2 linked regions of the Stieleria sp. JC731 genome follow. The protein of the gene in region 1 binds, or shares a complex with, the protein of each later gene. Links are inferred from orthologs where the notes say so. Each region holds a gene or a part of one and is shown on either strand. Other genes may lie near its edges.

The links.
Region 2: the proteins of LOC67_RS08985 (region 1) and mnmG are in contact, whole or in part, in a solved structure (PDB 9HIP), measured with the Escherichia coli proteins. The link is inferred for Stieleria sp. JC731 from one-to-one orthologs.

What each region holds. Positions count from the first base shown.
Region 1 is NZ_JAJKFQ010000002.1:885,564-888,766, forward strand. What follows is about bases 66-2,942. They hold LOC67_RS08985 (tRNA modification GTPase), read left to right. Parts: upstream 66-755; coding sequence 756-2,129; downstream 2,130-2,942. Other genes in these bases: LOC67_RS08980 (protein-disulfide reductase DsbD family protein), read left to right, coding at 66-700; LOC67_RS08990 (PhzF family phenazine biosynthesis protein), read right to left, coding at 2,170-2,942. Outside these bases: more of protein-disulfide reductase DsbD family protein, read left to right, coding at 1-65; more of PhzF family phenazine biosynthesis protein, read right to left, coding at 2,943-3,000. UniProt on the Escherichia coli protein: Exhibits a very high intrinsic GTPase hydrolysis rate. Involved in the addition of a carboxymethylaminomethyl (cmnm) group at the wobble position (U34) of certain tRNAs, forming tRNA-cmnm(5)s(2)U34.
Region 2 is NZ_JAJKFQ010000001.1:1,151,877-1,155,202, forward strand. What follows is about bases 267-3,266. They hold mnmG (tRNA uridine-5-carboxymethylaminomethyl(34) synthesis enzyme MnmG), read left to right. Parts: upstream 267-839; coding sequence 840-2,693; downstream 2,694-3,266. Other genes in these bases: LOC67_RS03750 (hypothetical protein), read right to left, coding at 267-841; LOC67_RS03760 (response regulator), read left to right, coding at 3,205-3,266. Outside these bases: more of hypothetical protein, read right to left, coding at 1-266; more of response regulator, read left to right, coding at 3,267-3,326. UniProt on the Escherichia coli protein: NAD-binding protein involved in the addition of a carboxymethylaminomethyl (cmnm) group at the wobble position (U34) of certain tRNAs, forming tRNA-cmnm(5)s(2)U34.

The sequences.
Region 1 (3,203 bases):
ACAGAAGTTACCCGTATTCGTGACGCTCATCGGCGTTTGGTTCGGCTGCTGGATCATCGGCAAGGTGCCACCGTGGGAATCGATGAAGAAACAGATCCGCGGTTGGTCAATCGGTGTTGTCAGCGCTGTCTTGATTGGCATCGCATCGTTTTCTTACCTGACCGCCAAACCAGTCATTCGCGCCGAAGGCGGTGGTGTTGAATACATCGTTGACGATCACTTGCGATGGGAAAAGTACGACGAACAACGCTTGAAAGACCTGCACGCGATGGGTAAGACCGTCATGCTGGACTTCACCGCGTCGTGGTGCGTCAACTGCATCGTCAACAAAGAGGTTGCCTTGGATACCGAGCAGACTCGCAAAATGCTCGAGACGCTTGACGGTGTTGCCATGCTCGCTGACTTGACCGATCAACCCGAAGACCTGGTTCGCAAGCTCGAAACAGAACTGGGCAGTAAGTCGATTCCGATGCTGGCGATCTACCCTGGAAAGTCACCCAAGCAGCCCATCATTCTGCGAGACTTGGTCACTCAGGGTATGGTGCTAAACGCTTTGGAATCAGCCGGACCAAGTGTCGGCGGTGCAACGCAAAACGAATCCGTCACCACAGCCCAATCAGAGTTGAAAGCTCTGTCAGAGTCAAAAACCCAGTCCACTCGCTACATTTCAGCTCCGGCTTCGACTGCAGACAATCATTGATCGAGCTGGGTCACAACAGCTGATACAAGATGGCTGAAAAGCAATGACAACGGGCATGGTCGACATCTGCGAGACAATCATTGCCATCGCAACACCGCCGACCCAAGCGGTGCGCGGTGCGATCCGATTGTCAGGTTCTGAATCATTGGATGTCATCAGTCGATTGGGAATCGAACCCGTTTCGCTAACACGACCGCACCGCATCGACGGCGAAATTGATTTAGGTTCGCCGCTGGGTTCTGTCCCCGTCCGCGTTTTAATCTGGCCGACCGCGCGAAGCTATACCGGCCAACCATCGGTCGAACTGCATACCTACGGTTCGCTGCCGATTCTGCAGTCGATCGTTGATGCCGCCACATCGGTCGGTGCCCGCGCGGCAAGACCAGGCGAGTTCACGATGCGAGCCTTTCTAGCAGGACGGTTAGACTTAGCCCAAGCCGAAGCGGTCTTGGGTGTCATTGATGCCGAATCACGTGGTGCGCTTGATCATGCGCTGCGTCAGTTGGCTGGCAACCTTTCAAAACCGATCGAATCGCTTCGTGGGGAATTGCTGAACCTTCTTGCGGATGTCGAAGCCGGGTTGGACTTTGTCGACGAGGATATCCAATTCATCGAAGACGATCACCTAATCTCGCGATTGGAATCGATCGCAGATTCCATCGCCGAAGCTCGCACCCAAATGGACCAGCGCCGTGGTGACAAATCTGGTTGGACCCTGGCGCTACGCGGATTGCCCAACGCCGGTAAAAGCAGTTTGATTAATGCATTGACCGGACGTGAAGCGGCGATCGTCACGGACGTGGCCGGTACAACCCGTGACGTCGTTTCGGTTGAAATTGAGCTGGACGGTTACAACCTGTTGCTAGCCGACACAGCAGGACTGGAAATCGTCGAAGGCGAATCGCCAGACGACCAAATCATGCGACAAGCTCAATCCCATGCTGGCCGTGCGGGGCATGACGCAGATATCCGCCTTTGGTGCGTCGACTACACCGACCAAAATTTCCAGCAAGATGCCGACAAGGTGCGTGTCCTTGCGACTGAAAAGCGGCGATCGTCAATCGATCTGTGGATCGCGACTAAATGCGATCACCCCGATACCAATCCGCCGTCACCGTGGCTGGCAACCAGCGCACAAGAAGGTACCGGGATCGATCAACTAAAACAGATCATCGTCGATTCGATCGAGCAACAAAGCTCTGGCGATTCGACGTCGGTCATCGGGACCGCAGCTCGCTGCCGCGGTAGCTTACAAGCCGCAGAAGAAGCCATCGCTTCGGCGCTGGCTTATGTTCGTGGCGAAGACGGCCACGAATACGTTAGTAGCGAATTGCGTTTAGCGGTTTCAAATCTTGGCGAAGTCACCGGAGCGGTCTACACCGATGACATTTTGGATCGCGTCTTCAGCCGATTCTGTATCGGCAAATAGCAGGGATGTCATTTTGGACGCTGCCCTGCGTTTCGCTAGATTAGTGATCGATGGCGACTTTGAGACGAGCTTGCATCACCGTCACGGCGTTTCCGCTTAAGTGGACACGATCACCGACTATCTTGCACGTCACGATTCCGCCGCGCGAGGAAGCTTGATAGCCAACGAGATCTTGCCTGCCAAATACTTGCGCCCAGTACGGTGCCAAGCAACAATGCGCCGACCCGGTCACCGGATCCTCGTTGATCCCACAGCTTGGTGCAAAGAATCGTGAAACGAAATCAATCCCATCGCGGGTACTTGGACTCGTCAGCATCACACCACGTGTTTGCAACTTGGTCAGGGCACTAAAATCTGGAAGAGCCGATTCGACGATAGACCCGTCATCAACAATCACCAACAAGTCAAACGGACTTTGCAGAACAATCGCCTTGCCGACTCCCAATGCATCGCAAGCTTCGCGTGCCAGCGTGTCAGAGTCACACGGCCTCGGTGGGGTCGATGGGAAATCCATGGTGATCGAATGATCGCGATACTCGCAAAGTAGCTCGCCGCTGCGTGTGTTAAAGCGAATTGGATGTTGTCGATCAACAATGTCTCGTTCTAACAAGACGTGCGCCGTCGCTAGTGTCGCGTGACCACACAGATCGACCTCTGTTGCCGGCGTAAACCAACGCAAGTCGAAATGTCCGGGTCGATCAGTCGCAACGACAAAGGAAGTTTCGGACAAGTTCATTTCCGCCGCGACATCTTGCATCCATCGATCTGAGGGGAATCGATCTAATACACAAACGGCAGCCGGGTTTCCCGCGAAGGGTCGATCCGTGAATGCATCCACCTGCCAAAGTTCGATTCCGTCGTCATTTAACATTTGGCAAGTCATCCGTTGAGTTGTAAATACTGATTGAGTGCTGCACGTGACTGAATCAAAGGACCTTGAATCGTCGCCTTAGGTTCGCCAAAGAAAGCCGCAGTTATTGCTCCGCCATCTGCCAAAATCGAACACCTATGTCATCACGAGCAAGGTTCTTTGCAATTCCTGAAATAGACAGTCCACTTATGAAGATTCAGCTT
Region 2 (3,326 bases), on another replicon or contig:
GGGTTCCGAGTTGACCGGGTTCGTTGAGCGATAGTTGAGCGCGTAGTCCGCCTTCCAAATCGGCTTCACCACTAAGCTGAATCGCCGGTCCGGTGGTGTCGATCAAGATTTTCCGTTCGGCCGATAGTGCAGCCGGTGTCGGAGCATCCGCAGTGGTAGTTTCGTGCGCGAACCAGTGCTCGCCATCCTCGGTCGCTTCAAAGTGCAGTTTTTCTACTGGCAGAGGGGCCTCTGTCGCGATTTGCCAACTTTGCCCCTTGTCGGTCGAAACATAAAGTTTCACGCTGCTGTCGGATGTCTGTCCATTGACGTGAAATGGGATGTCAAATGTGCGAGAGGCGATGACAATAACGTCGTCAGAGGTGGTTGGATCCGCCGCTAGGCTGGACGCCGTTTGGCAGGCGACTATGCCGCCCAAAACAGCCAAGGCCCCCAGACAACGCCTGACCGTCGGAACCGAAATCCGGTGACTCGATTGGGGAATCGCTCGGTCAATGAAGCTGCAGAATCTAAAACGCAGCTGCTGAAGCGATTGCATGATCGGGCGAGTTCCGGTGGCGCTTGAATCGGCCAATTCAGCGGAATCAGCCGGTGCGAAATACAAACCGGCTAGGGAATGCCGCTTGCGATTTGTCGATGGATCTGGGCCAATGACAGTCATCAAAATCGTCAAAGTCGAGTGAAATCGGTACACACTGCTTTTGTGGTCGGCAGCCAGGGCCGATGATCTTGATTGCGAAACAGTGGAAATCAGGAAGCGATGGTCGGGCAGGCCTTGGTTAGCCCCCCCTAGAAGTAAGGCCAACGGAAGTGAGATCAACAACTGGAAACGTTCAGTCATGATTGAATATGAATACGATGTCGTCGTGATCGGGGCCGGCCATGCCGGAACGGAAGCCGCTGCTGCGGCGGCTCGATTGGGGGCGAAGACGGCGCTGCTGACCACCAATCTGGATACCGTTGGGCAGATGTCGTGCAATCCGGCGATCGGCGGAGTCGCCAAGGGGCAGATCGTTCGTGAAGTCGATGCCCTTGGTGGATTGATGGGGCATGCGATCGACGCAACCGGAATTCAGTTTCGGCTTCTCAATCGACGCAAGGGGCCAGCCATGCACAGCCCACGTTCCCAAGCGGACAAGCGGGCCTATCAGCAGTACATCAAGCACGCGATTGAGCTTCAAGAAAACCTTGATCTGCGACAAGAAACGGTTGAAGACCTACTGACCGAAACCAGTGGTGATGGCGAACGTCTTGTTGGTGTCCAAGTACGTGGCGACGCGATTTACCGCGCCCCAGCCGTCGTGCTAACCACAGGAACGTTTTTGTCAGCCATCATGCACACAGGTGATGCCAAAACGGCCGGCGGTCGCGCCGGTGAAGGCACCACGACTGGGATCAGTGGCGCACTACGTCGATTGGGATTCGAGATCGATCGCTTCAAGACCGGAACACCGGCGCGATTGAATCGACGGACGATCGATTACGCTAATTTGGAAGAGCAGCCCGGCGATGACGATCCGCAGCCTTTTTCGTTCCTGAACGATTCATTGGATGTCCAGCAGGTTCCCTGCCATATCGCAATGACCAATCAAGCGGTACACGATCTGATTCGCGCCAACTTGCATCGTGCCCCGATGTATAGCGGGCAAATCAATTCACGCGGGCCACGCTATTGCCCGTCGATCGAAGACAAAGTGGTGCGATTCGCAGACAAAGATTCACACCAGTTGTTCTTAGAACCCGAAGGCCATCACACCGAAGAGATCTACGTCAACGGGATTTCGACCAGTTTGCCGCGCGACGTTCAGGACGCGATGTTCCGGCAGATTCAAGGTTTGGAAAAAGCCCAGATCATGCGTTACGGCTACGCTGTCGAATACGACTATTGTCCGCCAACGCAGTTGTGGCCGCACTTGGAATCGAAGCTGGTGCCAGGGTTGTTTTTGGCCGGTCAGATCAACGGAACAACCGGCTATGAAGAAGCAGCAGGGCAGGGCCTGATTGCTGGTCTGAACGCGGCACGACTGGTTGCCGGAAAATCAACATGGGTGCCAACCCGCGATCAAGCCTACATCGGTGTCTTGGTTGATGACTTGGTTACCAGTGGAACGGACGAACCTTACCGAATGTTTACCAGTCGTGCAGAGTTCCGTTTATTGCTTCGCCAAGACAACGCAGATCGGCGTCTGACTGCCGATGCTGACAAGTTAGGTCTGATTAGCGAAAATCGACGTCAGCGATTTGCGCAGAAACTCGATGATATCGATCGCGCTTTGCAATTGCTTTCGGCGGCAAAGGTCAGCACCGCTAAAGGTGATGTCAAAGGCGACGTCTATCTACGTCGGCCCGAAGTCGATTGGGAAACGATGTGTGGCATCGTTGGTGAGCTTTCAACGATCGGTCCTCAAGCAGCACAGCAAGTCGTCTATGACATCAAGTACGAAGGCTACGTCAGTCGGCAACGAGATGAGGTTGCCCGACAGCAGCGGATGCTGAAGAAAAAGATTCCGATCTCATTCGACTACGCCACCATCACGGCCATGCGTACCGAAGCACGGGAAAAGCTAAGTTCGATTCGTCCGGTTACTCTTGATCAAGCACAGCGAATAAGCGGAATCACGCCAGCCGACATCGCGCTCTTGTTGGCTTATTTGGAAGCGCCTTCGAAAGAAGCAAAATCAAAGTCGCTTTGATAGCAATCGATTGGTTGAATCAAAGGCAACGTGCTCGGTAAAGCGAATCGATTTCCAGTTTCGCGAGCGAAGCGAAGCGTTCGGCGGAATTTTACTTCGCCGTTTTGTGGCTTCGGTGACTGACCGTTGGCATGTGAAAACGCAAACTCGACATTAACAATCTTGCGTGAGCTATCGCCTTTGGCCAGCAACCCAGGCTCTCCTATCTTGACCTAGCCGGTTAGATTGGTAAGATTCGCTGGTCGGGCAAGATCGGCAAACTTGAGGGTTTTGGAGTTTGCTGTTATCTGCGTTTTTCGCACAGAATGCGGCGAAGTGCTCTTGTGTGGAAGCGTGGAGGTTTTGCTAAAAGAGGCGTGTCGTGTTGGTTTGGTGACTAACACAGTTGTGCAGACTTTTGAATAGCACGGAAAGACGCGCGTGATGGGCGAGCTTTGCGAAAGCCAAGTGGCCCACCGACTAACGCACAGGTTGGGAAACGGCTCGTCCTGCAGGGAGGATGGTTTCTGCGATGACCACAAAGACGGTCTTTACGACAGGCGAAGCGGCGAAAATTTGCAAAGTCAGTCAGCAAACGATCATTCGTTGCTTTGACAATGGCTCGCTAAAAGGCTTTCGCGTACCAGGCAGTAA